DNA from 4 places in the Prochlorococcus sp. ALOHA_ZT_50 genome. Region 1 is predicted to be linked to each of the others. Evidence: predicted binding sites of a transcription regulator. Region 1 holds the regulator's gene; each other region holds the start of a gene.
The links. The regulator NtcA, encoded in region 1, controls nitrogen genes in cyanobacteria. The targets are predictions, from matches to a motif close to GTANCNNNNGNTAC.
Positions count from the first base shown of each region.

Region 2: the regulator NtcA is predicted to act here: its motif matches at 4,177-4,190, upstream of MK115_RS02485 (DUF4278 domain-containing protein).
Region 3: the regulator NtcA is predicted to act here: its motif matches at 3,014-3,027, upstream of MK115_RS05370 (NarK family nitrate/nitrite MFS transporter).
Region 4: the regulator NtcA is predicted to act here: its motif matches at 3,408-3,421, upstream of MK115_RS06500 (DUF3155 domain-containing protein).

Region 1 covers NZ_JAKVCI010000044.1:6-5,951, reverse strand. Annotated here, with positions in the region: gene pth (aminoacyl-tRNA hydrolase) at 1-399, shown strand, start outside; gene MK115_RS08820 (DUF3146 family protein) at 403-660, shown strand; gene MK115_RS08815 (RuvC family protein) at 641-1,078, opposite strand; gene MK115_RS08810 (DUF3084 domain-containing protein) at 1,079-2,044, opposite strand; gene ntcA (global nitrogen regulator NtcA) at 2,084-2,818, opposite strand; gene MK115_RS08800 (cob(I)yrinic acid a,c-diamide adenosyltransferase) at 3,018-3,599, shown strand; gene dcd (dCTP deaminase) at 3,604-4,197, shown strand; gene thyX (FAD-dependent thymidylate synthase) at 4,199-4,831, shown strand; gene MK115_RS08785 (thioredoxin domain-containing protein) at 4,835-5,380, opposite strand; partial or broken gene MK115_RS08780 (phosphoglucosamine mutase) at 5,518-5,946, shown strand, end outside.
Region 2 covers NZ_JAKVCI010000008.1:22,291-30,772, reverse strand. Annotated here, with positions in the region: gene lepA (translation elongation factor 4) at 58-1,866, opposite strand; gene MK115_RS02500 (malate:quinone oxidoreductase) at 1,922-3,418, opposite strand; gene MK115_RS02495 (NifU family protein) at 3,489-3,734, shown strand; gene MK115_RS02490 (hypothetical protein) at 3,757-4,014, opposite strand; gene MK115_RS02485 (DUF4278 domain-containing protein) at 4,270-4,443, shown strand; gene MK115_RS02480 (methyltransferase domain-containing protein) at 4,521-5,315, shown strand; gene MK115_RS02475 (aminotransferase class V-fold PLP-dependent enzyme) at 5,352-6,527, shown strand; gene MK115_RS02470 (SDR family NAD(P)-dependent oxidoreductase) at 6,556-7,260, opposite strand; gene MK115_RS02465 (UDP-N-acetylmuramoyl-L-alanyl-D-glutamate--2,6-diaminopimelate ligase) at 7,342-8,482, opposite strand, start outside.
Region 3 covers NZ_JAKVCI010000015.1:23,231-31,712, forward strand. Annotated here, with positions in the region: gene MK115_RS05365 (molybdopterin oxidoreductase family protein) at 1-1,367, opposite strand, end outside; gene MK115_RS05370 (NarK family nitrate/nitrite MFS transporter) at 1,403-2,956, opposite strand; gene MK115_RS05375 (molybdenum cofactor guanylyltransferase) at 3,175-3,780, shown strand; gene MK115_RS05380 (GTP 3',8-cyclase MoaA) at 3,770-4,831, shown strand; gene MK115_RS05385 (hypothetical protein) at 4,907-5,047, shown strand; gene MK115_RS05390 (hypothetical protein) at 5,233-5,538, shown strand; gene MK115_RS05395 (hypothetical protein) at 5,840-5,977, shown strand; gene MK115_RS05400 (hypothetical protein) at 6,091-6,381, shown strand; gene MK115_RS05405 (hypothetical protein) at 6,394-6,690, shown strand; gene MK115_RS05410 (type 1 glutamine amidotransferase) at 6,687-7,424, shown strand; gene MK115_RS05415 (high light inducible protein) at 7,489-7,617, opposite strand; gene MK115_RS05420 (CAB/ELIP/HLIP family chlorophyll-binding protein) at 7,922-8,128, shown strand; gene MK115_RS05425 (chlorophyll a/b-binding protein) at 8,128-8,388, shown strand; partial or broken gene MK115_RS05430 (chlorophyll a/b-binding protein) at 8,445-8,482, shown strand, end outside.
Region 4 covers NZ_JAKVCI010000020.1:19,205-27,686, forward strand. Annotated here, with positions in the region: gene MK115_RS06475 (Gfo/Idh/MocA family oxidoreductase) at 1-10, shown strand, start outside; gene MK115_RS06480 (photosystem II reaction center protein K) at 37-177, opposite strand; gene tgt (tRNA guanosine(34) transglycosylase Tgt) at 211-1,329, opposite strand; gene MK115_RS06490 (adenosylcobinamide-GDP ribazoletransferase) at 1,428-2,168, shown strand; gene MK115_RS06495 (sensor histidine kinase) at 2,146-3,282, opposite strand; gene MK115_RS06500 (DUF3155 domain-containing protein) at 3,535-3,903, shown strand; gene MK115_RS06505 (alpha/beta hydrolase) at 3,900-4,517, opposite strand; gene purH (bifunctional phosphoribosylaminoimidazolecarboxamide formyltransferase/IMP cyclohydrolase) at 4,551-6,104, shown strand; gene MK115_RS06515 (DoxX family protein) at 6,106-6,666, opposite strand; gene MK115_RS06520 (4-hydroxy-3-methylbut-2-enyl diphosphate reductase) at 6,770-7,966, opposite strand; gene MK115_RS06525 (ammonium transporter) at 8,055-8,482, opposite strand, start outside.

The sequences.
Region 1 (5,946 bases):
AATAACAGTGGTGATGCTGTCAGAGCAATAGTTGATTGGTACAAAATAAATTTAGATCAGATTTTCATAATAGTCGATGATAAAGATCTTCCCCTTGGAAAAATAAGATTTAGAAGAAAAGGAAGCTCAGGTGGACATAACGGGCTTAAAAGCATCATTGAACAATTACAGACACAAAACTTTAAGAGAATAAGAATTGGTATTGGGTCACCTCCTCTAATAAAAGGAAAAAATAATTTCAATACCATTTCACATGTATTAGGAAATATTTCTCTAGAAGAAAAATCAATATTGGATAAAGTGTATAAGAGAGTAATAGAATCCCTCGAACAACTAAATACTAAAAAAGAAGAATATATAATTAATGAATTAAATTCTTTTGACAAAGACCAACCTTAAGAAATGCGTTCAAAACCTGAAACTATTGCAAATGTAAGTGTTAAGGAATATTGCTTCTCAAAAAAGCAAATTCAGGGGGTTGTGGAAGCTAGTCAATTTAAATGGACTTTTACATACTCCTTTAATAAAGGTCTATTAAAGGTAAATCCACCTTTGGGAAGAGCATTAATTGAGGATGCCTTATTGAGATTTTTATTGAAAAAAGATTATGAACTAGAAGCAGGGAATGAATATAAGTTCACTATTTCAGCCAAGTTTTAAAATCTATATTTTGATTCAAAGTAAACTTCATTTTGCAATAATCTTCTAAAATTATCAAAGCTGATATCGCATCAAGGTTTTTATTAAGAATAAAAACCTCTCTAGGCATTAAAAACTTCAGACCACTAATTGGAAAAAGTTCGAAATATCTTGCTTTAGCCCTGTAGGTAGTATTTTTTTCCTCAAAAGTTATTATTTCTTTTTTAAAAAAATATAGTTTTTCTCTGATTTCTTTACTGGTAGTACCATTGCCAATAATAATTTGTGATATGTCCTCAGCGGCAATTAAATATCTGACATAATTCTCTAGTAATTCACTTTTAAGAATAATCGCTTTATAAACTTTTTTTTCACTTATTTCAGCTAATACTAAGCCGCATTTACTTTTCCCAGGATCAATAGTTATAACTCTAGGCATTTAAGATGCAATCTTTAAAATATTGATTTCAACGACTATGGGTTCTACAGTTTTACTATCTCTCAAAGATACTACTTCTAACTTAAATTTGATATTTTGATTTTCTTGAAGAAAGTCTCTAATTTTTTTTACAAAATTTCCATTTGTATTAATTTCACTAACTTGTGATCCTTTTGACTTAATTTCATCCCTTGTTTCTCTAAGCAATGATTTAATTTTTAAATTTATTGATTTAAGATTTAAATCACTTTCTCCCAGAATTGAACTTGTAATAACATCCCCTTTTTTGACTATAAATTTATTCTCTAATAAATCAGGAGATACAAAAACATAATTATCCCCTTTTAAAACATTTGTTGCTGATTTAATTAATAAAATCCAGTCGCCGCCTCTAGAAGCTATTGTCTCAATTTTTGTAATATCACTAGGTCTCCACAAAAGAATATTTTTTGCTTCTTTTTTATTTGGGGTAACAATTTTCCTAACAAATTTATCAGCTTCATTATAGATTTTTATAAAGTCTAGTTTTACATTTGAGCTAGATTTAATCTCAGCAATGAATAAAGTTTGCCCTCTTTTGATAACAATATTTCCTCTCCTAAATTCTTTAATATTATTTTTTAATTGATTTAACTCCTTTTCTTTTTGAATAATTTTACCTTCAAGTTCCTCTTGCTCTTCCTGTAAAGGGATTAAAGCCTTTTTACTTTCATCTAAAGTTTTTTGCAAAAAAGGAATATCAACAAAAAGCCTTTGTCTGAATTCTTCACTTACTAAAATCAATAACCCTATTGATATTGAACTAATAAACCCACCAGTAATAATAGTTATTATAGTTGCTGTTTTTTTCGGTCTTAATTTTAAGATACTAAATCTTGCTTTACCAATCTTTGTTCCAAGAATATCCCCAAATGGTGCAATTAATCCCCCTAGTAATATTAAAAAAACAATTAAAATCCAAGCCACACTTTTGCATATACTCAGTACATCATAATTTATGATGAATCAATTAAATCTTTTTGCAAGAGCAATTGGATCGAACACTGTGATCTTTTTTCTTTCAATATTAAGAAGCCCTGAATCCTTTAAATCTCCCAATAATCTTGTAATGGTTACTCTTGTAGAACCAATAGCTTCAGCAATTGCCTGATGTGAAAGCCTTAAATCTATCGTAATACCTTTTTCACCTGCAACTCCAAAGTCTCTACAAAGAACCATTAAAAAACTTACTAAACGAGAAGACATATCTCTATGTGTAAGAGTTTCTATCATTGTTTCAGTTTGCAGGATCCTACTTGAAAGCCCCTGTAAAAGTAATAGTCCTACTGATGCATCTTCCTCTATAGCTCTTAAAACAGAATTTGCAGGTGCTGTTATCATTTCAACTCTTGTGAATGCTATGGCATGATAAAAACGATCAGATCTATGGCCTGTTAGAAGAGATAAAACACCAAAGAGACTATTCTCTCTTAAAAGAGCAACAGTTATTTCTTCACCTGACTCATAAACTCTTGACAGTCTTACTGCTCCTCTTCTTATAAGATAAACCCTTTCAGCAGGGTCCCCAGGGAAAAATATTGTTTTAGATCTCTCAACCATTTCTGTGCTTGCACCATCTAGACCTTTAATAACTTCCATTAAAGTTCTATTGATTGGAAAACGTTCTCCAACAGAGTTAATTTTACTTTGTCCGGATTGTTGCGAACTAAAGCGGTTGAATCCTCGTGAAGCAGGTATCATAAATATCTTGACTATTAAAAAATTTAAGGAGACACCCTAAAATATCTTGTATCAACAGTAACAATTTTCAATTCTTATCAGTTTATCAACAAGCTTTTTTCAGTCAGTTTCAAATTGCTTAACCCTTTTTTAAGTAAAATTACACTATATGCAGCGTCAATAGATTCTAATTATACTGCATGTAGAAAGAATCTAAATAATGGTAATTAGTTCATCTCATATTTATTCCAAAGGTAATCTTGATGTTGTAAAAACAAATACTGCTAACAAAATTAATCTAAAAAGAATTCCACAAAACGGACAAATTCAAATCTATCAATCTTCATATAGAGGTAGCTACACATCTATCATTAGAGACTCTCTAAGAAATGCTGCTCTTGGCAGGAAAGTGCTCTTAATACAATTCATGAAGGGAGGAGTCAAGCAAGGAGTTGATAATGCAGTAAAGCTATGCGGTAATTTAACCTGGGTAAGATCATCACATTCCTTTGATCAATATAATTCTGAAGCAATTGAAAATAATAAAAATTTAAAAAAATCTATTCATGAATCTACTATTGAATTATGGAATTTTTGTAAAAAAGAACTACAGTCTGGAGAGAATGACCAAATCATACTTGATGAAATTTTTTTAGCTATTGACATGAAAATTATCGATAAAGATGATTTGATTTCAACACTTGAAAACCGATTTATATCAGGAGATGTAATCCTTACTGGTACAGATATACCTAAAGATTTATTATTAATGGCTAACCAAATTACCGAACTTCGCTCATAAAACAATGCTAAAAAATGATCTCTGGATAAATCAAAAAGCTTCGGAAGGTATGATAAAACCCTTTCAATCAAATTTGGTGAGACATCTTGAGCCTGACAATAAACAAAAGCCAGTTTTGAGTTACGGATGTTCATCTTATGGCTATGATTTAAGACTTTCATCAAAAGAATTCCTAATTTTCAGACATATCCCTGGTACTGTGATGAATCCCAAAAAGTTTAATCCTAATAATTTAGAAAAAACTGTTCTTCACCATGATAATGATGGAGACTTTTTTATTCTTCCTGCTCACTCCTATGGTTTAGGAGTTGCTTTAGAAAAGATGAAAGTGCCAGAAAATATAACTGTAATCTGTATAGGCAAAAGTACTTATGCACGACTTGGAATTATTGTTAATACAACGCCCGCAGAGGCAGGGTGGGAAGGTCATCTAACTTTAGAGTTTAGTAATAGTTCAGGTGCAGATTGCAGAATATATGCTGAAGAGGGTATTTGCCAACTACTCTTTTTTGAAGGTGATCCGTGCTCTACAACCTATGAAGATAGAAGAGGTAAATATCAAAACCAACCAGAAAAAGTAACTCTTGCAAAGATCTAAAATGAGTAAAGTTGAACTAATTTCGCTAACTCCTGATGCAGAAAAAACAATGGCTTACATTGCAAGAGTTAGTAATCCAAAAAATCAGGAAAATGAAGACTATTCGAAATTATTGAGTTATTGCATTAAAAATGAACATTGGAGTGTTTTTGAACAGTCATTTATGACCTTGCAAATAGAAACTAACAGAGGAATCGCTGCCCAAATTTTAAGACATAGATCATTTACTTTCCAGGAATTTTCACAGAGATATGCAGATAGTTCTCAATTGGGTAATATTCCCTTACCAGAGTTAAGGCGTCAAGATTTTAAAAACAGGCAAAATTCAATTCCTGATCTCCCTGATGAGTTAAAAAAAAGATTCAATGAAAAAATTGGTTTACATTTTCAGGCTGCTTCAGAATTATATGAAGATTTACTTGCTGAAGGCGTAGCCAAAGAATGTGCGAGATTTGTTTTACCATTAGCAACTCCAACAAGAATCTATATGTCTGGATCATGCAGATCGTGGATCCATTACATTCATTTAAGATCAGCTCACGGTACCCAAAAAGAACACAAGTCTATCGCCCAAAATTGCAAGTCTATTTTTAAAAAAAGTTTTCCGATTGTATCAAAATCTTTAGAATGGTAAAAATTATCCATGACTACGAGGATTAACCTCATTATTTTTATTTTCTTGAATTATTGAAAATTCAGCATTAATAATTTCCTCATAGGGATTCTCTTCTTTTTCTAAATTATTAATAGATTCTCTTATTTTTATTTCATCTTGTTTACCAATAAAAGTAGATATTAGATTACCCTTTTTATCAAAAAGATTAACTTGAGGAATCCCATTGACTGCAAACTTTTGGATGTAATTACCCCATTTTTGATTATCAACATTTAAAAAAACAAAATTAATATCTTTTTCGTATTCATCTTTAAAAGCAGAAACTTGTGGAGCCATTTCTTTGCAAACTTCACACCACTCAGCATAAAATTCCAGAAATGTAGGCTTATTATTTGTAAAAGCTATTTCAGGGTCAACAGATAATTCTCCAAAACTCTTTAGAAGATAAGTTGATTTAAAAAAGAAATTTCTAAACAAAAACAGTGAAATGATAACAATAGATATGATTAAAATAAGTATTGTTTTAAAATAATGTTTTAAAATTTGCTCTCGACTCTCAGATTGCACTATTAAGAAATTACTTACTAAAAACATCTTAAATAAGTTAAACAAATAAAGAGAATTGAAATCTATAAGCTTTTAATCAACTGATAAAATAAGAACTGAATAATTATCAAAATTTCTTTGATTCCTGAAATCTAATTATGCAATCAATCTTTGGAACTGATGGAATAAGAGGAAGATTTAATGAAGAGATAACTTATTCTCTAGCCTACAAAGTAGGATATGCTCTAGGTTCGACTTTAGAAAATAAAAATCCAATATTAATTGGAAGAGATACAAGAATTAGTGGAGATATTCTGCTTCAGGCAATAACACAAGGTATAAATGAAAGTGGCAAAAAATTTATAAATCTTGGAATCTGCCCTACCCCAGCTATACCTTTTTTAATCAAACAAGAGAACCTGAGCAGTGGTGTCATGATATCTGCAAGTCATAATCCGCCAGAATATAATGGCATAAAAATTTTTGATCATAATGGTCAAAAAATTACTAAAAATTTTGAGAGTAAAATTCAAAAAATAATTGAAGAGTTAAAACAAAATATATCAATTCCTATAGAAGTGGTTTCG
Region 2 (8,482 bases), on a different contig from region 1:
TGAAATATACCCAATTCTTTTAAAAATAAATAGCTATAAATTTTAAATTAAAAGAAATTACTGGTTTAATTTCAAGACTGCCATAAAAGCTTCTTGAGGGACTTCAACTTTACCCATTGCCTTCATCCTCTTTTTACCTTTGGCTTGTTTCTTTAAAAGTTTCTTTTTCCTAGAAATATCCCCTCCATAACATTTAGATAAAACATCTTTTCGCAAAGCACTTATGCTTTCACTTGCAATAATCCTGCTACCGATTGATGCTTGAATAGGTATTTTAAATTGTTGTTTTGGAATAAGTTCTTTTAATTTCTCAACTAAACTTCTGCCAATTCCATAAGCCTTATCTTTATGAACAATAGAAGTTAATGGATCTGCTCTTTCTGAATTTATTAGAACATCTAATCTAACAAGGTCATTTTTTCTATAGCCAATCAAATGATATTCCATTGATGCATAACCTTGGGTTCTACTTTTCATTTGATCAAAGAAATCTGTAACAACTTCTGCTAATGGAATTTCATAAATCAAGGTAACTCGATCTGTTGTTATGTATTTCATATCTATAAATACTCCCCTTCTTTCCTGACATAAACCCATTAATGTTCCATTAAATTCATTGGGAGCATAAATTTCCATTTTCACATAAGGCTCTTCTATTGATTCTCTAAGTTGTGGATCAGGAATTGTAGAAGGATTATCAATAAAGATATGTTCCTGCTGATTTAAATTAACTTTATAAATAACTGATGGTGCCGTTACGATTAGATCCAAGTCATATTCTCTTTCTAATCTTTCTTGAACAATCTCCATATGAAGAAGTCCTAGGAATCCGCACCTAAATCCGAAGCCCATTGCGCTACTGGTTTCGGGCTCATATTTTAAAGCTGCATCAGATAATTGTAATTTTTCTAGTGATACTCTTAAATCTGGGAATTGATCAGCATCAGTCGGGAATAAGCCACAAAAAACCATAGGATTTGCTGTCTTATATCCAGGCAAAGGATCATTGGCAGGTGAATTTAAAAGAGTAATCGTATCTCCCACTCTCGCATCAGCAACTGATTTTATAGAAGCAGCTAAATAACCAACTTCTCCTGCATGTAATTCATCAACTTGCTGCTGATCAGGCGCCATTATTCCTATCTCATCTAGTTCATAATTTTTCTTACTTGCCATTAATAATATTTTTTCTCTCTTATTTAGAGACCCAGATATCACCCTGAAATAAACAATAACTCCCCTGTACGGATCATAATAAGAATCAAAAATCAGTGCCTTTGTAGGTAGTTTAATTTCATCTTGAGGAGGAGGTACTCTTCTTACGATTGCTTCCAAAATATCTTTAATACCAACTCCAGTTTTTGCTGAACAATTTATTGCATTAGATGTATCAAGTCCAATAATTTCCTCTATTTCTTGTTTTATTTTTTCAGCATCAGCCCCTGGTAAATCAACTTTATTTAAAACAGGAATTATTTCAAGATTATTTTCTAAGGCAAGATAAACATTAGCTAAGGTTTGAGCTTCTACTCCTTGACTTGCATCAACAACAAGTAAGGCGCCTTCACAAGCTTGAAGAGATCTACTAACCTCATAAGAGAAATCAACATGCCCTGGAGTATCTATTAAGTTCAAAACATATTCTTGGGAATCGTCAGCTTTATATTTCATCCTAGCGGCCTGTAACTTGATAGTAATTCCTCTCTCTCTTTCAAGATCCATACTGTCCAAAAATTGTTCTTGCATATCCCTTTGCTGCACAGTACCAGTATCTTGAAGCAACCTATCTGCAAGGGTAGATTTACCATGGTCAATATGAGCGATTATGCAGAAATTTCTAATTTTTGAAACCGATATATCAGTCATATAGAAAGAAAAATTCTCCTCTTATTACATCTTGATTAATATTAGCTAATTAGAATTATGGATGGAAACCAAAAATGGAATTATTTCTTTTTTTAATTTCTTTTATGAAGGTACTGTAATTTTCAGAGACTGATAGTTCTGGATAAATTAAGTCATTTATTTTTTTCTGAAGATTATGCTTATCGTTTAAAAATAAAACAGATTTTTCTAGAACCTCAACCATAATTGAAACCGCAGTACTTGCTCCCGGAGAGGCTCCCAACAAAGCAGATAATGATCCATCAGATGAATTTACAATCTCAGTTCCAAATTTCAAAGAACCACCACCTTCAGTTTTTTTAATTATTTGGACTCTTTGACCAGCATTCTTTAAATACCAATCAGAAGGATTAGCTGATGGCATCATATTCTTTAAATTCTCAACTCTTGAGTTATGGTTCTTTAATGATTGTGATATTAGGTAATTAATTAAATCGTTGTTCTTGAAACCAACGTCTAACATAGAAAAAATATTATTCTTTTTAATTGAACTAAATAAGTCAAAGTATGAACTTTGTTTTAGAAATTTCGTTGTAAATCCAGCAAAAGGTCCATATAAAAGAAGTTTTTTATTATCAATCCATCTGGTGTCTAAATGAGGCACAGACATTGGTGGCGATCCAATATCAGCTTTACCATAAACTTTTGAGTTATGTTTTTCTGTTAGATCTTTTTTCTCGCAAATAAGCCATTTCCCACTAACAGGAAATCCACCATAACTTTTTGCTTCTGGAATTTTTGATTTTTGTAAATAATTAATTGTTTTTCCACCAGCACCAAGAAAAACGTAGCCAGTTCTAATTGAAGTTTTTCTACCTTCAGAACTGATTTCTAGTTCCCATTGTTTTTTATCAATTTTCTTTAAATCTACTAATTCTGTTTTGTATCTAATTTCAACATTTTTGTTTAAGGAAACTAATGACAAATACTCTTTAGTTAAAGCCTCAAAATTAATATCAGTTCCTCTACCTATTCTGGTAGCAGCAATTTGAGTAGATGGATTTCTATCTTTTGTTATTAGAGGAGCCCATGATGAAATTTCATCAAAAGATGTAGAAAATTCCATATCGATAAATTCAGGATTTTCGGTCATTTTCTGAAATCTTTTTTTTAAAAAAGAAATATTATCCTGACCAGACACAAAGCTAATATGAGGAATAAATTTTAGAAACTTCTTAATATCAATTTTCCCTGCTTCATACAATGAGGCCCATAAAGACATGGATGTTTCAAAAGAACGATTTATTGAGAGCGCTTTATCTATTTTTAGATTTCCTTTTTCATCTAAAGGGGTATAGTTTAATTCGCAATTAGCCGCATGTCCTGTACCTGCATTATTAAAAGCGCCAGTACTTTCACTTCCTGGAGCATTTAATTTTTCTATAATAAGAAATTTTATATCTGGTAAAACTTCTGAAATTAGGAGGGCTAAAGTACTACTCATTATCCCTGCTCCTACTAAGACTGCATCAAAGTAGCTATTGTCATTAGTGGGATTTTTAGATGAAGTCACAACAGAAAATTATCTTTTTTGCAATTAATCAGATTTCTTTCTAGGCTTATTATAAAGTTAATCCAAAATTATGAGTACTGAAACACTCTCGCTGACAAACGAAAATGTAGAAAAAGTCCTTGACGAGCTAAGACCTTTTTTAATTTCTGATGGAGGTAATGTAGAGATTGCAGAAATAGATGGTCCAATTGTCAAAGTCAGACTTCAAGGAGCATGTGGTAGTTGCCCAAGTAGCACTATGACTCTCAAAATGGGTATTGAAAGAAAGTTAAAAGAAATGATTCCTGAAATAAGCGAAGTTGTCCAGGTTTTATAAAAATTTTTAACTGAAATATATATTATTTAGTTTTTAATTCCTTCAACAAAGATGATTCCATATCAAGGCAATCAATTGGAAGTCCTTGACCAATAGCGATTAAAAGAGGTGCAAGAATTCCTAAAGTAAAAACTAAATTTGATTGGCTTACATCATATTTACTCAAAGTAAAAGTTATCAAATAAATAATTGAAAAATAAGCATGTAGTGAAAAAAATTCTTTTGGCTTTAACACTGGCCACCTTAAAGTATTTCCCAAGAAATATAAAAAACCTGTCATAAATAAATAGTTACATGAAGATTAAACCAAATATAAACATAAACCTTTTTAGAGACTATTTATAAAAAAATTTACCTAAGATAATAATTAAAAAAACATTAAATCTTCGTTTCTATTTGTAAAAGCTAGACATGCAGTTAAAAATACGCTTATAATAATTTGGTAGCAATCGCTACTTTTTCGTTCACCCTCATTTGAGGGCGCAGTTCGAGTCATACCATGGAACGGGGGATGGCCGTGTTGTCACATCGAAACATGACTACTTTAACTTACAGAGGTAAAAACTACGTTCAAAACAAAGAAGCTGCTAAAAAGCAACTTGTTGAACTTACCTACAGAAGAAACGTATACACCAACAGAATGGATGACGCTTCTTCAAGTAATGAAAAAGCAGAATTAAATTACAGAGGTGTTAATTACACTAAATAATTTAATTAAACAAATTAAAAGCCCCTTTTTCAGGGGCTTTTTTTTTGGCTATATTTATCAAGAGTCCTTTAAAAAATATGTCTGAAAGTTGCTGTAATACAAACACATCGAATAAAGCACCTAATCAATTCGATCATAAAGATGCGATTCAAGAAAGATATGGCTCAGCCGCACAAGAAAAAGAAAGTTGTCTTTGTACACCAGTTGGGTTTAATCCCGTTTTACTTGAAGCAATTCCTCAAGAGGTTATAGAAAGAGACTATGGGTGTGGTGATCCAACAAAATATGTTCAAAAAAATGATATAGTCTTAGATCTTGGAAGTGGTAGCGGCAAAAATGCTTTCATTTGTGCCCAAATTGTTGGGAAAGAAGGGAAAGTTATTGGAGTTGATCAGAATCCTGACATGCTTTCTTTATCAAGATCAGCCTCTAAAGAAGTTACAAAAAATATAGGTTTCAACAATACAGAATTTCTAGAAGGTTCAATTGAAAAACTTGATGAATTAGATAAAGATTTAAATCCATTAATCGCAGATAAATCAGTTGATATTATTTTAAGTAATTGCGTTTTAAACTTGGTAAGTCCAGAATCTAGAAATAACCTTCTAAATAACATAAAAAGAGTTTTAAACGATAATGGAAGAATTGCAATTAGCGATATCGTCTCTAACAAAAAAGTTCCTTTAAGATTGCAAAATGATCATGATTTATGGACAGGATGTATTAGTGGAGCATGGTATGAGCCAGAGTTTATAAGTGATTTTAAAGAACTAGGATTTAAAAATTTAAAATTTGCAGAAAGGAGTGCTGAACCTTGGAAAGTAATTGAGGATATTGAATTTAGAACAGTAACTTTAGTGGGCAATATTTAAAAAAATTCAAGAGTTGAAAATATAATATAAATTTCCATGAGAAATAATCTAAGAGATCAAATACCCGCATTAAAAAATAAGTATTATTTCAACTATGGCGGTCAAGGACCATTACCAAAATCTTCTCTAGAAGCAATAGTTAAAACTTGGGAAATTATCCAAGATTTAGGACCATTTACCAATGATATGTGGCCTTTTATTTACAAAGAAATATTGACCACAAAAAGAATCATTGCGCAAAAATTAGGTGTCAATTCAAAGAATGTAGCTTTTACCGAAAATATCTCTTCCGGTATGATTTTGCCCTTTTGGGGAATAAAAGTAGAAGAGGGAGAAGAGTTGTTAATAAGTGACTGTGAACATCCTGGAGTAGTGGCTGCAAGTCGAGAATTTTGCAGAAGAAATAAATTAATATTCAAAATTTTGCCAATCCAAAAAATTAAAAATCTAAACGACGAAAATATAATTTTAGAGATTTTGAAAAATCTAAATAGTAAGACTAAGATCCTAATTATTTCTCATATCTTATGGAACTTTGGATATAAAATTCCTTTAAAACAAATTTCTATCGAATTAAAAAATAATCGAGAAGATTCTTATTTACTTGTTGATGGTGCTCAAACCTTTGGGCACATAAATATTGAAAAAGAAGTTTTTTATTCTGATTTATATTCAATAACTTCTCATAAATGGGCATGTGGACCAGAAGGACTTGGAGCCATTTATGTCTCAGATAGATTTATTCATGAAACAGATCCAACAATAATTGGTTGGAAATCATTAAAAAAAGAACAAGGCATTTATGAGCCTTCAGATAATCTTTTTCATGATGATGCAAGGAAATTTGAAATAGCTACCTCTTGTATTCCTTTACTTGCTGGGCTCCGGAATTCTTTAGATCTTTTGGATAAAGACTGCCATGAAAAAGAAAAAAACAAAAATATCAAAAAATTAAGTGGAAAACTTTGGGATGAATTAAATCAATCAAAGGGTGTTGAATTAGTTTTAGAAAAAAAATATTTAAATGGGATTGTTAGTTTTAATATCGAAAATATTAAAGATAAGGATAAATTTGTAAAGAAACTTGGAGAAAAGAAAATTTGGATTAGAGTTTTAGAAGATCCAAAATGGTTTAGAGCATGCGTACATCAAATGACTACAGAAGCTGAGATTGATTTACTTGCTAGAGAAATAAAAAAAATATTGACTTAAAGATCTATTGATATAAAAAAAATTTAGTTTACCAAGGTATCTCCGAGTTGTCCCATGCAATAAATTTTCCTGTAGATTCTGGTGATTGATTTTTAATAATATTGATCAAGAATTGGGAGGATTTTTCTTTACTAAATAATTTATGTTCTGGAACAAATTTATGAAAAGGTCTAGATAAATCAGTATCTACTGTTCCTGGATGAAGCAATGTGATAGTAGCCTTTGGGAAACGTCTAGCCCATTCAATACTTAAAGATTTAAAAAACTGATTTTGCGCAGATTTTGCAGCTCTATATGAATACCAACCTCCAGTTTGATTATCTCCAATGCTACCAACTCTTGCACTTATACTTGCAAAATTAAAATCAAAATCTTTTGGTATAAATTCTTCAATCGCTTTAGCTAATAAAATAGGAGAAAAGGCATTTATTGAAAAACTTTCCATCATATTTTTTTTATCAAGATGTTGTAATCTTTTTTCTGGTTGAAGAGAATCACTATGAAGTCTACCTGTAGCATTAACAACTAGCCTTAATTTTGAAGGATGATTTGATATTTTATTTTTCAACTGCAAAAGGGATTGAGAATCCTCTATATCTAATTCCCAAAAAGAATTAAATTCACTTTTTCTTCCACACAAAACAACATCTAAATCTTTTTCACTTTCATTCAGATCTTTAGCTAGTTGTGTTCCAATTCCACCTGCGCCTACAACTAAGGCTAAGCCTTTCATTTTATTAAAAATAACTCCATTGATTCTAAGAAACTTTTCTTGTGATTTGCGTAAAGATCTTTCTTATTTGATTAGGAAATTTTATTGAGATTTATTTTTTTCTTTTAATAATTTATAAGCTATTTTTCTATCATCAAAATTAATAACTTTATCATTGAGAATTTGGTAGTCTTCATGTCCTTTTCCTGCAATTAAAACAATATCTTTTTTATTGGCAAATTTAATAGATTCATTTATTGCTTTAAATCTATCAATTTCAATTGTTATTTTTTCTCTTTTTTTTATACCCATCAAAATATCATTTACTATCTTTTGGGGTTCTTCTGATCTTGGATTATCTGAAGTTATAAAAAGTTGATCAGAAAACTCTTCAGCTATTGATCCCATTAAAGGCCTTTTACTACGATCACGATCTCCGCCACAGCCAAAAACAGTTATTAGTTTCCCTTCACAAAGTTTTTTAATTGATTGCAAAACTTTTTTTAATCCATCAGGAGTGTGGGCATAATCAACAATTACTGTTGGAAGAGATCTTGAAACGTCATTATTATCAATTTGTATTTTCTCCATTCTCCCAGGAGCACCAGGGAAAGATTGTATTAACTTTGATAGATCTTTTAAAGAAAAATTAAGTTTATACAAAATTGTTATTGCTTGAATCGCATTCATTAAATTAAATTCACCGACAAGTGGAACAAAAAGTTGAATTTTTTCCCTAGGTGTATGAAAAATACAGGTGGAACCACTTTCAGTAAATTTTTTATCTGTTACGAAAAAAAAATCATCATTTTCAAATTCACTTTCAGTAATCTTTGTAGAGACTAATAAAGATCTTTTTTCAAGATCAGATGATAATTTAGATATCCAATGGTCATCATGATTTAATACACAAATCCCATCTTTTTCTTTTAAGTAAGGTGGGAAAAATAATTTTCTTTTTGTTTGAAAATATGATTCCATATCTGAGTGATAATCAAGATGATCTTGAGTTAAATTAGTAAAAATAGCCGCCTCAAATTCGCATCCTGATATCCTGTTTTGAGCAATAGAATGAGAACTTACCTCTAATATCGCGAATTCAGATTCTGCCTCAACAGCAGCATTTAATTTCTTTTGAAGTTTATCGGCGAAATCAGTTGTATGAGAAGCCACTTCTGAGAAGCCAGGCCATCTATTAAACAAGGTCCCAAATAATGCAGTCTTTTTCCCTAATTTTTTTAAA
Region 3 (8,482 bases), on a different contig from region 1:
TCTTTTTCGCTCCATTGAGCTGCGGGCAATACTAGATGAGCATATTTAATTGATTCACTTTGTTCATAAGATTCGTTGAGGATAATTAAAGGACATTTTAAAAGTGCTTTTTTTACAAAGTTTAAATTAGGCATGCTAACCAAAGGGTTCGTAGCTGCAATCCACCAAATTTTCACAGATCCTTTTTTTATAGCTTCTATTTGTTCAAATGCAGATAGACCCTGTTTTGCAGATATCTTTCCCTCAGGGAACCCCCATATTTTTTCAATTTCATTCCTATCTATTTTATTTTTTACAAACCTATATCCTGGAAGAAGGTGCGATAGTCCTCCAGCTTCTCTCCCACCCATAGCGTTTGGTTGGCCAGTTAAGGAAAAAGGACCAGAACCTTCTTTGCCTATTTGGCCGGTCATTAGATGAAGATTTATTAGCCCATTTACTGCTGCTGTACCCTCTTGCCTTTGATTCAAACCCATCGACCAGAGACTTAGAACATTTTTGCTTTCTCCCCATAATTTTGCAATATCAATAATTGTTTTCTCGGATATATTGCAAATTTCACTTATTTTTTTTAAATCCCATTTTTGTATATGTTTTACAAAATCAAAATAGCTTTCGGTCGACTTATCAATGAAATTTTGATCAGTTAATTGATTCTTATAAAGATAATTCGCAATCCCAATAAATAAAAATAGATCTGTTCCAGAAGAAATTTGTAAGTAAAAATCTGCTATGGATGAAGTTTCAGTTTCTCTTGGATCAATTACTATTACTTTTAAATTATCATTTACATTTCTTTTACGTTTTTTAATTCGATCAAAAAGAACGGGATGACATTCTGCAGTATTTGTCCCTATTAATAAAATTAAAGAGCAATGATCAATATCTTCATAACAACAAGGTGGGCCATCAGAGCCAAAACTTCTGTTATATCCAGCTACTGCTGAGCTCATACATAGTCTTGAATTAGCATCAAAATTATTTGTGCCTATTGCTCCCTTGAGAAGCTTTTGGGCTACGTAATAATCTTCAGTATGAAATTGACCTGAGCCATACATAGCTATTGAATCAGGTCCATAATTTTTTATAGAACTCAAAATATTCTCTTTCAGAATTTCGTATGATTCGTCCCAGGAAATTTCTTTAAATTCTTCATTTAAATTTTCCCTATAAAGTGGTTCTTTTAATCTCCCGTCTTTTAAAGTCTCACATACTGTTGCTCCTTTTACGCACAATTTACCTTGAGTTGAAGGACTATCCCTATCTCCACTTACTAACCATTTATCATCAGAAACCGAACTTTTAGGCTTCATTTTTAAACCACAGCCAACACCGCAATATGGGCATTGACTTTTAGTAAAATTCATAAAATTTCTTTTATAAATATCTAAATAGTTATTGGTTAAACATAATTTTCAGCTTTTTCGCCTTCATAAGCATCCGCGAATGATCCTTGAGGTTCCTTTAAAAAGAAATAACAGAAGAATCCAACTATTAATCCTGCTATACCTAAAACTTGGAAGAAGGCACTATTTGAAGCAGCAATTATTTCTGGAGAAGGATCTTTACCTCCACCCATCCATAAAGGTAAAAGGCTATAAATATTTAGATAAGTTACCGCACCAACATTTCCATAAGCCCCAACCAATCCAGCTATTTGTCCTGTTACTCTTTTTTTAACTAAGGGTACTAAAGCAAAAGTTGAACCTTCTCCAGATTGTACAAAAAATGAACAAAGCATCGTTAAAAATACAGCCATAAGAATTCCTGCTGATCCTGTAAAAGTTCCAGGTTTTATTAAAGACATCAATAGATATCCAAACCCTAATCCCATAGTTAGGAATCCCATTGTATTTTTTCTATTGCCTGTTCTGTCAGATATCAATCCTCCGGCAGGTCTAGCTATTAAATTCACAAATGCATAACATGATGCAAGAATTCCGGCTACAGCTTTAGGTAAATCAAATGTAAATTCAAAGAAACTAGGAAGCATTGAAACTACTGCCAATTCTGATCCAAAATTTACAATGTAAGTTAATTCCAAGATCGCTACTTGTTTGAATTCATATCTATCTTCTTTAGGGTAAATTTTAGTTCCATTTAATAATTCAATATTCGTTCTTATAATTCCCCAAGTTTGGAAAATAAACCAAGCTAAAACTGCGATTAAGGCTATTGGATAAGTAGATGAAGTAAGGAAACCTACTTTTTGAAGTCTCCAACATAGGACTGAAAGAATTGCTGCGAATGGGACATTCATTCCAATTAAACCCCAGAAATCTCTTATACTCGTTACTTCTAAACCAGCTGTTTTTGCAGGCCTTTGATAAGGTTTTCCTGGAGGTGTATCAGTCACACTAAAGAAATAAATAATTCCATAAACGAAAGAAATAATTCCTGTAAGAGCAATAGCTCCCCTCCAATTAAGTACAGCTCCAGTAGGTAACTCAAACCCTCCTGAAAAAGACAAGAATCCAGCTACGGCAACAAGAGAAAGAGCAGAAAAAGCAGATCCAAAATTTCCCCATCCTCCATATATTCCCTCAGCCAAACCAATTTCTTTCGGAGGGAACCACTCAGAGACCATTCTTATTCCGATAACAAAACCTGCTCCTACTATTGATAAAAGCAATCTCGCAATAACAAGTTGATTGAAGTCTTGAGCACTAGCAAATAATAAACATGGCACGACAGAAAATATCAAAATTGTTGAGTAAGTTTTTCTTGGGCCAAATTTATCTAATAACATTCCAATCAAAACTCTTGCAGGGATAGTCAAAGCGACATTACATATTGCTACTGTTCTAATTTGAGCAACAGATAAACCTAAATCGGCTTTAACAGTAGTTGCAAGAGGTGCGAGGTTAAACCAAACAACAAAAGTAAGGAAAAAGGCAAACCAGGTGAGGTGAAGAGTTCTATATCTGCCATTTAAAGACCAAACGTCACTTAACATGAAAATTTTTCGAGATTAATTTTTAAGCAATTTATATTTCGATCAATGCATTCATTTGTATTATTTAATACGAAATCTAGTTTTTAAGAAATGCAACTTTTTTAAAAGGCTAGAATTAATAGTCAGCACTAATAAAATCAAAATTGGGGAAAATTAGTAATCTGATTATTGGTATTATCCGATACATAAAGTACTCGTGGAAAAATATTGCCTAAGTTATGGAAATAAAACTTAAAAAATTTAAAGCATTCATTTTGGCTGGTGGCAAGAGTTCAAGGATGGGATCTGATAAAGCACTAATTAAACATCATGAAGGAGGAAATTGGCTGACTCACAAAATAAAAATATTAAATAACCTTAATTTAGAGACTTTTGTAATAACAAATTATACTTCTCATTTAAAGGAAGTTGATAAAAGCAATAATGTTGAGTTTATTTCAGATGCCCAACCCTTTGATGGACCATTAACTTGTATAGAACAAATTTTTTCATCTTTTAAAAAAACTACTAAAAATATCCTAATTGTCCCAGTCGATATGCCTAATTTGAATACAAAATTAATTTATTCACTTTTTAAATCATGGGAAGAAAATCAAAATTTTGCGTTAATATCCCATGATGGAATTTTTGCACAACCATTATTCGGAATTTATCCCATCAATGAAGAAAATCATTTTAAATTAAAAAAAAAGTTATCCTCTGGGAAGAAAAATTTTCTCGGATGGGTTGATCAAATTCCCCATAAATATTTCTATGCAAAAAATGGAGATTTAATTAATATAAATTCCAAGAGAGAATTCTTAAATATGAATAATGGGATTTAAGCAATTGGAGGATAATAGAAAAAGAAAGTTAAAAGTTTTAAGGTTATCTCTTAAACAAAATTGCAATTTTTCGTGTATTTACTGTAAGCCTGAGAACTATAGTTTGGATGTTTTAAATATTGAACAATTTAAAAAGTTAATTTTAGTCAGTTGTCGATTAGGGGTAAATTCTTTAAGAATCACTGGAGGAGAACCTTTATTGAGTTCTCAATTAGATGAACTTCTTTATGAAATTAAATCGCAAAGATTAGAAGAATCAAATCCAGTAGCTAATTTACAGGATATTTCTCTAACCACAAATGGATATTTGCTCTCTAAGAAAAAAGCTAATGAGCTTTTTAAAAATGGTTTAGACCGCATAACAGTAAGTTTAGATGCGATTGATCCTGATATTTTTTCAAACATGATTGGAGAGGAAAATAAAATTATTGGCAAAGAAAAATTATTTACTGTCCTTGAAGGAATAGATCATGCAATTAATGCTGGATTTAATCCAAAGGCGGGGAAATTAAAAATAAATGCAGTTATAAAAAAAGAGATTAATGATAATCAAATTTTTGAATTAGTTGATTTTGCAAAAAAAAGGTCTATAGAAATTCGTTTCATTGAGTATATGGACGTAGGGATATCTAATAATTGGCAGCCATCAGATGTTTTTTTCTCTGAAAGAATTATTAGGCTATTAAAGAAGAAACATCGATTAAAAGACTACGGAAGAAAGGAGGGACAAACTGCTAATAGATGGTACATGAGTGATTCAAATAGTTTTGTAAGTACAATCTCTTCAATAAGTAATCCTTTTTGTTCAGACTGTAATAGATTGAGGATAACTAGCGATGGTTATGCTTATACATGTCTTTTTTCTAATGAAGGTATAAATCTAAACCCATGGTTGTCTCTACCAATTAATCTCCATGAATTGGAAAATAAAATCAAGAGCATTTGGGAAGCTAGAGAAGATAACTATAGTGAAGATCGATTTAAAGTATTAGAGAAAACAACTGACAAAAATCAAAAAATTCATCCATCAATGTCATATCTTGGGGGATAAAAAATTATTTAGTATAAATAACAACATCATATATTCTTAATTCGAGGGAAATTAACTTCAAATTTATATTCTTGGATGCGTTTAGCGATCTTACTTGGTTTTATTTTTGGGGTAACTCACGGAACTGTTGTTTCCGAAAGTTATTCTGCAAACAATTATGAAAATAATCAATTATTTTTTACTCAAAAAAATTCAAATATATTTTCTTCACTTTAAAATTTAATTTCTTATTTTTTAATAAGTTTTTGTATTGCCATTAACATCTTGTAAATTAAATTATACTTATAGTTAAAATGTAGCGTAGACTACATAAACGTTCATCTCGTTTTACGAGCCGCATTAAGATTGAAGCCAAGGAACGGGGACTTCAGTCAAAAATGAAATTTAGTCACATAACTATTATGTCTAATAACGTATCTACCTCAGTAAGTAGTAACAATATTACTGCTGTATTTGCAGGTTTTCTTGGAGCATTTATTGTTGGTTCTCTTGGAGTCCAACTTGTAAGAACCCAAAAGCCTTCTTTTCAATCTCAACCATTAAAAGTTCAACCAGTTATCGCTCATCAATCAACTTTATGGGCAGCTTTAGGAGAACAAGATACTCCTATTGTTAAAAATAAAGTTTCTAATGCAAAAACTACAGGAGTTGTCCCTGTTATAGGTTCTGAAGCAACTCTTTGGGCTCCTCTAGGTTTAGGTAATTAGTAAATTAGGTCTTTTAATAAACCGAAGGGGGTTTTTAACCCCCTTTTTTTATTAATTGCATTAAAAAGATGATTGAAAATTTTCAATCCAATTCATGGATAACTATAAATTAAATCAGGGTTTGAAAACAATGTAATCGTAGATACCAACAGCTTTTTTATTAATTGATTATAAATTAAAAACACGAGTTAACCCGTTCCAATTTGTTGACTCTGAGGTTTTAACCGTTGACTCCTTATCTACTTCTAGTTGTGACTCGCTAGTTTCAAGATTCAAAAACGGTATTTATATATCTTAAATTATGGAAAAAAAAATCGCAAAGAAATACGCCGATCTTATAGTCCAGGCTAATAATTCAACTGGCAGAAAAGAAGCTTTGTCATTGATTAAACAAGCAACAAAATTAAAAACCAAACTTGATCAATACGAAATGATGTAGTCTCTTAAAATCTACAGGATATTCAAGATGAGGTAGAAACTAGTTCCTTTTTTTTTATCCTGCTATAAAAAATACTAAGAGATTATTTAACTTCTCTGCTTTAATAAAATATCGTGGAATTAACTGAGCTAATTAAGGATTACGTTGCTACAGAATTATTATCAAGTATTGAAATTGATTTTCTTGAAGGAGAATTATGGGAAACCACTCAACATATTGCAGAAATAAATACAGTTATCAAAGCTCCAAAAAATATATGCAAGAAATTGGGACTAGATGAAAAATCTTGCTGGCAATTATGTTGTGCAGCCGTTCTTGACTCCTCAAGACCATTAAAAAATGGACAAAATAGAGTAGATGATTTTAAAAAATTAATTAATCGATATGAAATTAGCTACATATAAACTAAAGACTCAATGATACGTTTACTTATTGCATCAATTCTTTTTTTTACTCCACTAGGAGGTTTTGCTGATGAAAAGCAAAGAGAAATTGAGAATGAAGCTATAAATCTTGTTATTAAAAAATATGGAAAAGGCTTAGAAAATAGATTAAAAGGAACGGGAGTAACTCCCAGTTATCGAAGTTGGTATGAAAATGATTGTTTTGTAAGTATTGCAGCAGGTACATACCAAGAAGATACTTGGTCGGCAATGAAGTGGTTTAGCGTTAATGTCTGTTCTGAATCAGCTGAAATAATGGAAAGTGAATGAAGGAAATAAGACGCCTATTAGTTTTGCAGCATTTAGAAATAGAGGGGCCAGGTCTTTTTGAACAATTTGCTAAAGAAAGAGATTTAAAAATAGAAATTATTCGTTTAGATAATAAAAATGCTCTGCCGCAAACAAAAAAAGGTGACTTAATTTTAATTATGGGTGGACCAATGGGAGTTAAAGATATTGGAAGCGACAGATATCCATGGCTTAAGTTAGAAAGAGATTTTATAAAAAAAGAATTAGAAAATGAGAGACCTATAATCGGTGTTTGCTTAGGTGCTCAGTTGCTTGCGAGTGCTGCTGGAGGAGATGTAGAAATTCTTAAATATGGATCACCTCCAAAAGCATTACCAGAAATTGGATGGTCTCAAATTTTTATTAATAAATCAAATAAAGACTTTAAAGCACTGTTTGAAGACCCTTTTCATGTACTGCATTGGCATGGAGATAGGATTTTATTACCTAATAAAGCAGTACTCATTGCTAGTAGTGCACGTTGTAAGGAACAGTTTTTTAGGATTGGTAATTTTGCTTACGGATTACAATTCCATATAGAGACGACGGGGGGAATGATAAATAACTGGATTAAAGAAGATAAAGAGTTTGTCCTTAAAGGATTAGGCTTAAATGGTCAGGAAATTTTAAAAGAAGAGAATAAAAAATATATTGATAAAACTTTTTCAAAAAGAAAGCTTCTAATAAGTAAATTATTTGAATTATTAGATAATTAAAAAGGGCATAATCCAGTAAAAAAGGGCTTGATAAAGCCCTGAAAAAATTTAAAAAGGATTTTTATTAGAAAATACCTGGAAGAATTTGACCAGTAAAATAGTAGGCTCCTACAAGAGCAAACATTCCAAGCATTGCTGCTTTACCATTAAGCTTTTCAGCTTTTTCGGTCATGATTTTTTTTGCGAATTCCATAATAAAGTGAAATAGATTATATCTAAAAACTAATTATTCAAATTTCAGAATGATGTAGTTTTTTCTACCAAATTGATATCTTTCTAAAGATTTAAAAATAAATACTTAAACATCAAATTGAACTCTTTATAGTTTTCGAGCCAATCTTTAAAGCTTAGCAAGCCTAAAAAACAACTATTTAAATGCATATGTCACGGTTCTGTGACAGTTATGTAGTAAATATCTTGAAAATAACTTAATTTCGGCTTAATACTTTACATTTGTTAATAGTAGTGTTACATTAATTAACAATTACACAACTTCAATGGCTAATTCAAACGTTACTACTGAATCAGGTGGCAGACAGAATATGTTTCCTACTGAGACACGTCCTTACATAGATGAGTCTGTTTCTTACGACAGCTACCCACAAAATGCAGAAAAAGTTAACGGTCGTTGGGCAATGATTGGCCTTGTTGCGTTAGTAGGTGCTTACGTTTCAACCGGACAAATTATTCCTGGCATTTTTTAATGAGTCCACTTTCAGGTTTCTTAGCCGTAATTGTATTCTTTACAGCCATCCTCGTTGCTTATTTAACCAAGCAATTTCAAAACGAAAATTTAAACTATTCATCTTCTAATCAAATGAAAAACACAAACACAAAAGTCAAAACAATCGAAAAAGAAAAAGTTGTTGCTGAAACTCTTAACGGCAGATTCGCAATGCTTGGATTAATTGCTGCTGTTGGAGCATACCTAACAACAGGTCAAATAATTCCTGGTTTCGTTTAAAAACCTACTATTTAACATTTCTACAAATCAGAAAAATGGAAAATTCAAAAACAACTTATTGGCAAAACGCCGAGAGAACTAATGGAAGAATGGC
Region 4 (8,482 bases), on a different contig from region 1:
TCCCTTCTAATACAAACAATCTAAACTAAAAGAATTTTATTTAAATCCAACTGCAGCTTGCCAAACAAATACCAATAAAAAGAAAAATAAAGGAATAAGTGGAAGAACATCAACAGTTGGAGCAAAGGCCTTATAAGCCTCGGGCAATTCAGCGAATGTATTAAATAGAATGAGCACCTTTTTGATAATTTAATTAATTATGATAAGACGTTACCACGTATGGTGAGCAATAGAGGATGTTTTCCAAGGAGCGAAATCATTTGTAAAACAATTATCTCTAATTGCAGTAGAAATTGCATTGGTAAATCTTATTAAGTGAGCAATATTATGCAAACTTATGAGAGTTAGGCCTAATATTTCGTCATTTCTAATTAGATGATGCAAATATGCTCGAGAATAGGATTTACAGGTTTCGCATTTACAAGTTTTGTCAATCGGAGAAAAGTCATTTTTAAATCGAGCATTTCGCAAATTCAATCTTTCATCATTAAAAAATGCAGTCCCATGTCTTCCTAGTCTTGTAGGCAAAACACAGTCAAATATATCGAATCCATTAGCAACAGCTAAAGAAATTTCTCTTAAAGAGCCAATTCCCATTAAATATCTTGGTTTATTTATTGGTAAGAATTTCGGGACGTAATTAATTACACTATGTATTTCTTCGACTGCCTCGCCAACACTTACACCTCCCACTGCTATTCCAGGCAGATCAAAAGAACTTGTATATTTTGCGCTATATTCTCTCAATCTCGGATACTTACCACCTTGAACTATACCGAATAATGCTTGATTAGATTTCTGATGAGTCTCAACACATTTTTGCAACCATGAATGAGTTCTTTGTAAAGAGTCCTCAATATCATTTTCGTTAGCTGTATGCGGAGGACAATGATCAAAAGCCATCGCAACATCCGATCCAAGATCCATTTGAATCTGTATTACTTTTTCAGGTGATAAAAAAACATGACTACCATCTCTTGGATTTTTAAATTCCACACCTTTATCAGAAATATTATTTAATTTGGCCAAACTAAAAACTTGATATCCTCCTGAATCAGTAAGAATAGGCTTAGGCCAATTCATGAACTTATGTATTCCGCCAGATTCTTTAACTAGTTTTTCTCCAGGTTGTAAATGAAGATGAAAGGTATTTGAGAGAATCATTTCTGATCCTGTAGAGGTTAACTGCTTAGATGAAATTCCTTTAACCGTTGCCAAAGTACCCACAGGCATAAATTTTGGTGTGTTTACCTGACCATTTGGTGTATGAAATATACCAGTTCTTGCCGCTGTATTACTGCAATTCGATGTAATTTCAAATTCAAACACGATAATTTATAAAATTTTTTGATCCTTTTTCATTAATCTACCCTATTATTTAATATTGAATCTATTTTTATCTCATCAAAAAATATTTAATAAAAAATTTGGCAGGATCTTGGATTTTCTATACGACATTTCCAAAGATACCTTTAATTAATCCCGAATTTAAAAATATTGCACAATTTGCCCCGCCTTTAGGATTTTTGATTGGAACAATACAGAGTTATATTTTTCTTTTTTTAAGAACAAACTCTTGGTCAATTTATGCATCTGCATTAATTTGTTTGGCTTCAGGATATTTAATTACTGGTGGTCTACACATTGATGGTTTAATGGATACTTTCGATGGTATTTTTGCGGGTAAAAAGAAACGTTTAAAAGCCATGAAAGACAGTAAAGTTGGTTCCTTTGGCGTTCAAGCTTTAGTTTTTATAACTTTAATTCAAATTGCTTGCATACTGAAAATTCAAAACCTAATAATTTTTGTTTTACCTATATGCTTATTTTGGGGAAGATTTTCAAATTTATTTTTTATAGAAAAGTTTAAATATATGAGTTATAAGAAAAAATCTATTAGTCACAAAAAGTTTTGGAATGGATTTAAAAAAGAATCTTTGATCTCCATTATTTTTCTTTTAATTTTCATTGCATACCAATTTGTTTCAATTACATCCCAAGCAATATTAATTAAATTTTTAATTCTTATTTTGATTGGTATTTTTCTAAGCTATTCTATCCCAAACATACTGGGTAATAAAATTGGAGGCTTCAATGGAGATGCCTGCGGTGCAAGTGTTGTACTAGTTGAAACTGCAATGTTGTTTATGCATGCAATTCTTTTATAGGTAGTTCTAAATAGAAAATATTTTTCTTCTTAAGATTTTTTGATTTCTCAGTATTATCAATCGAGTTATTTTCCAGCAATCTCAAATCTCCTCCAATTTGTTTTGCTAATTTCCTCGCCAAAAAAAGTCCCACACCAGTGCCGTCCTTCTTTTTAGCGGCAGATCCTCTAAAACCTTTTTCAAAAATTTTCTCGTTTTCATTTTTGGTTATTTTTTTACCATCATCAAATATACAAAGTCCATTACTCGTAATTGCGAGTCCAATTTCAGCATCTTTTTGGGCATATTTAAACGCATTTTCTAATAAATTGGCCACAATTTCAGCAATTACAGCATATTTTGCCTTTAATGGCGATAAAGTCCAATCTGGCCAAAGAGAAGGTTCAGTCCAATCTCTATTCTCTAAGTCCGCATTAGCTTTACCCCTTTCTAATATTGGCCTCAATAAACTCTGAACAGTTATTACCTTTTTATTATCTAAATTTGGTGGTAATAATAATCTTTCCTCTCCAATTTCTAGAGGAAGTTGAATAGGTGAATTTAATTGCGCAAAAGAATCCATATATTGATTAATTTGTTTTTGCTCTATTATCATGCGTTCGACTATTTCAATAGAGTCATCATCTGAACCAAGTCTTTTTATTAGTAATTTTGCATATGTCCTAATAGCAGCCAATGGATTCCTTAATTGATGGATAATGACATTCACCTGATTTTTTAAATAATTGATTTCTTCATTTTTATTTTGACGTTCTAATTCGATAGAGACGCATTTAGCTAAAGATATTGAAAGCGCTTTTAATCTAGAATCAAGAGATACTGGCCAATTCCCCCCTTTCAAATCAGTTTCTACCCTAAGGACACCAAGTAGAATATCGTTTTCTTGAAGCGGGTACCATCTTCTATTAGGCGATGAAACTTTTAGTGAAGGATCATCTTCTATTGATGTAAGTAGCCTATCAATTTGTGGCCATTGACCAATCATTTCAAAAGATGCTTTAGTTCCTTGCTTAGCTGAAGCAAGATACATAACTAAATTAGTCACGCCCATTGAGCAACCAAAACTCTCTAGCTGTTTTAAAATTAATTCTTCAAATTTTTTTGAAAGATTCATGATTAATGAAATTTTGAGAAATTTTTTTAAAAAAAACTTGAAAAAGGGCTTGTAAAATATGAAAAAAGTATTAAGATATATAAAGAGGTCTGACTTTAGCCAGCCTTAAATATGAATATTTAATCATATTTTAAGCTACATCAGGGGTTGATGGGTCCTCTATGTAATTTGAAGTGAATTTAAAATCACATATATAAGATTAGTAAAAATAAATAAGACTAATCTCATTAATAATTTCAGGAGTACCAATCAATGTCAAAAAAAAGAAAAAGAATCAGCAGAAGAAGATTGGCTGGCCAAAGAGTAATGGCACATGTACCTATTTATCATATCGAAACTGGCAAACATAAACCAGTTACAGCAGCAAGAAGATTCATAGCTGAAAATGGTCTCTCTGCGCCTTCAGTTTTCAATGTCAGAAGAAATGAACACACCACCGATAGATTTTTTTGGGGTGAAAAAGGGTTATTTAGCGCCCAATATGCTGAAGAAAATCATTTTCTATTTCCATCACTAAAAGTTGTAGTTGAAGGAATTGGTGAAGAAAAAATATTTGAGGGTCTAGAACTTACTGCAGATGATTGGGAAGAGATTGAAGAATATGAATATGCTTTTGTTTAAAAAATATTACTTATATTTGAACTTATAAAATTAATTAAATTTGAATCAATTTGATGAAATCCATCGAATTCTAATAATTCACAAAATTTAGAAGACTTACTCTTTACCTTTTCATAAATAGTCCTAGAAGCATCTATAGGCACAACGTCATCAAATAAACCATGACTAATAATCAATGGCGAGAATTTTTCTCCTGGGGCCCAGTTGGGGTGAGGATAACCACTACAAGCAACAATTAATCCAAAATTTAACTTAAATCCCGCATCAATTGCCATTGCCGCCCCCTGAGAGAACCCCAACAAAATTGTTTTTCTTAGTGGAATCTGATCAGTATCAAATTTTTTTAATGTAACTAAAAGTTTATTTACTTCAACCTCAGCTCCATTCCAATCATGTGGGTATAATCCATACCACTGTCTTCCCTGACCGCTTGGGTGTAATCCAGGAGCCCTCAAAGAAATTACCTCAAAATCAAGATTTATTTTTTCAGTCATCTCCTTTCCAAATGTTAAAAGGTCATCTGAATCAGCTCCCCAACCATGCATCAAAATAATTCTATGAGTTGCAGTTTGAGAGCTAATCGAGACAAATTCATGATTGATAGCATATTTCATGTTTATATTCTTAAGTAAGTAAACTTTCCCATAATGTCTCCATTAGCTTTAGTAAGTGTCTCTGATAAAAAAAATATAATCCCATTTTGTAAGGAATTGGTAGAGCAATTTAATTATAAAATTCTATCAAGTGGAGGAACTGCCAAACATCTTATAGAGGCAAAAATTCCAGTTATTAAAGTTGCAGATTTTACTAATTCTCCAGAAATTCTTGGAGGAAGAGTTAAAACTTTACATCCAAAAATACACGGGGGAATATTAGCTAAAAGAACTGATGAGGAACATAAAAAAGATATAGAAGCTAACAATCTTGAGTTAATTGACTTAGTAGTTGTAAATTTATATCCTTTTAAAAAAACTGTAGATCAGGGAGCTAAATGGGAAGATGCTATTGAAAATATCGATATCGGAGGGCCATCTATGATTCGTTCTGCAGCTAAAAATCATAAAGATGTTTCCGTTTTAGTAGATCCTAGTCAGTATCAAAATTTTCTTGAAGAAAGTAAAAAAGGTGAATTGAAAGACTCATATAAAGCAAAATTAGCCCTTGAAGCTTTTCAACATACAGCAGACTATGACACTGCAATATCTAATTGGATAAGAAAAGAAAGAGATTTACAATCTTCCAAATATATTGAATCTTATCCACTAATCAAAACCTTAAGATATGGGGAGAATCCACATCAAAAAGCTTTCTGGTATGGTTTAAGTAACATTGGATGGAACTCAGCAGAACAATTACAAGGAAAAGACTTAAGTTATAACAATCTATTAGATCTAGAGTCGGCACTTTCAACAGTTTTAGAATTTGGCTACACAGAAAAAGATGAACTTGCAAACGACATGTTTGCCTCTGTTATTTTAAAACACAATAATCCTTGTGGTGCCTCTATAAGTAATTCAGCTTCTAAAGCATTTTTGAATGCTTTGGAATGCGACTCTGTTAGTGCATTTGGAGGAATAGTTGCTTTTAATTCAAATGTTGATAGTGAGACCGCAATTCACCTCAAAGATATTTTCTTAGAGTGTGTCGTCGCTCCATCTTTTGATGAGGAAGCTTTAGAAATTTTAAAAGTTAAAAAGAATTTAAGAATTTTAAAGTTTTCAAAAGATCAACTTCCAAAAAAGAATCAAAATTCTACTAAATCAATAATGGGAGGATTACTAGTTCAAGATACTGACGATAGTGAAGAAAAAACTGAAAATTGGATTTCAGTAACTAATAAAAATCCGAGTAATCAAATTAACTTAGATCTAAATTTTGCATGGAAAATTTGTAAACACGTGAAATCTAATGCCATTGTTATTGCAAAAGACCAAAAAACTATTGGTATTGGAGCTGGACAAATGAATAGAGTTGGAGCAGCAAAAATTGCATTAAAAGCAGCTGGAAGGTTATGTTCTGATGCTGTCTTGGCCAGCGATGGGTTTTTCCCATTTGCAGATACTGTAGAACTAGCAAATGAATATGGAATAAAAGCTATTATTCAACCTGGAGGAAGTCTAAGAGACCAAGAAAGTATTGATATGTGTAATTCAAAAGGAATCTCAATGGTATTTACGCAAAAAAGGCACTTTTTACATTAAATTATGTTGATTTTGGATAATATGTAATCTTGTTAGTTTTTCTGAATAAAGATAGCCTGCCTGGACCTGCACATAGAAAGTAGAGAGAAATAGCCCCATATATAAAAGACAATTCGAAAGCATAATTATGACCTTCAACCACTGCCAGAGGAAAACCTTCTAGTCCAGTATCAAGGAGATGAAAATAAACTGCAAATGCCATGGTGGAGAATAGACCAAGAGAAGAAAGCCTCGCAAAAATCCCTAAAGCCAATCCTACTGGGCATACCAATTGAGTAATTGCTGCTCCAAAAGTCCAAATAACAGGATCACCTGGCAAAAATGGGAAGTACTTACCAACTACAAACTCAGCAAAACCCTGCGGATCCTGAAGTTTCTCAAGGCCATGATGAATCATCAAAGCACAAAAACCTATTCTTAAAACAAAAATCGATAGTTCTCCAAGGATATTTACTTCTGACCCTGAAGATGAATTAGCAACTACAACTTCAACTTTTTGGGGCGCTTTAGTTCTATTCATACTTGCAGTTTGAACCTGATTAGTTTGTGCTTTGTCTTCCATACTTCATTAATTTTTCATTATTCTAGTTAATAAAGTAGATCTTTTGGAATTATCTGACTAATAAATTAAAAAAACTAAGCAAATTTATAAATGAATAACAAATTCAGGAAGCAATATCAATTAACTTTTCAATAACATCTGCAACAACCTTATCAGGAGTGGATGCACCTGAGGTAATTCCAACATTAATTTTTCCACTAGGTAGAAAATTATTTTTAAGTTCTAATTCTGATCCTAGTGGTTTATGAAATATTGAGTTTTCTTTAACTGATATCCTCTCTGGCGTATCAATGTGAAAAGAAGAAATATTTTTAGTAATTGCTATTTCTTGTAGGTGAGTAGTATTAGAAGAATTGAAGCCTCCAATAACTACTAAAATATCAAGGTCTTCATCAACCAAAGAGAACATTGCATCTTGCCTTTCTTCAGTTGCATCACAAATAGTATTAAAAGCTAAAAAGTGACTATTTAAGTTTTCTGGTCCAAATTTCTTTAACATCGTCCTTTCAAAAACCTTTCCAATTTCCTCAGTCTCGCTCTTAAGCATAGTTGTCTGATTTGCAACTCCCACTCTATCTAAATCTTTATCAGGATCAAATCCATTAGAACAAGCTTTAGCAAATTTGTTCATAAACTCATTTCTATTACCTCTCCCCAGAATATATTCAGATACGTAGTTCGCTTCTTCTAGATCAAGTACAACTAAATATTTACCTGCGAATGAACTTGTAGCGAGAGTCTCTTCATGTTTAAATTTTCCGTGAATAATAGATGTGAAAACATGTTTTTTATGTTTTTCAACTGTATGCCAAACCTTAGAAACCCATGGACAAGTTGTATCAATGATATGACAACCTTTCTCATGCAAGAGTTTCATTTCTTGAACAGTAGCTCCGAAAGCAGGAAGTATAACAACATCCCCATTAGAAACTAAAGAAAAATCTTTAATTCCATTTTTAGCTGAAATGAATTTTACATTCATTTTTCTTAAATGATCATTAACCGAGGGATTATGAATTATTTCGTTTGTTATCCAAATATTCTCATTTGGGTAATGTCTTCTAGTTTCATAAGCCATTGCTACAGCTCTTTCAACTCCCCAACAGAAACCGAAGGCTTGGGCCAACTTAATATTTAGTCTGCCTTTAGTGTAAGTAAAACCATTATCCCTAATAGAACTTATCAAATCACTTTGGTAAGCTTCTTCTAACGCTTGAGCTCTTTTTGTTGGAGAATCGAAACCCCTTCTATTGTATCTATCAGAATGATGAAGGGATCTTCTAAAAGCTTGAGTATCCATCTTCCTATATTACAACGTTTTAAATAATTTTTCGTAAAAAAAAGAAACCTGACATAAGTCAGGTTTCTTAAATCAATTTTCAGTTAGATTATTTAGCAGATGCAAAGTCTGGATATGCTTCCATTCCATGCTCTCCTATATCTAAGCCTTGAGTCTCTTCCTCTTCAGATACTCGGATTCCACCGAATAATCCTCCAATTACAGACCAGGCAATCCAGCAAGTAACTAGTGTCCAAATAGCATAAGCTGCGGCACCAAGAGCTTGAACTAGAAGAAGGGTAATACCTCCACCATTGAACAATCCCATACCTGCTCCATCACCTTGTACAGCTGTACCCCAAAGACCGATAACTACAGTACCCCATACACCACAAACTCCGTGAACAGAGAATGCACCTACAGGATCATCGATCTCAGCGGCATCAAGTGCTGCAACAGAAAATACAACGATAATTCCGCCTACTAGTCCTGCGAACCAGGCTCCAGCAAGAGTCATATCACCACAACCAGCAGTGA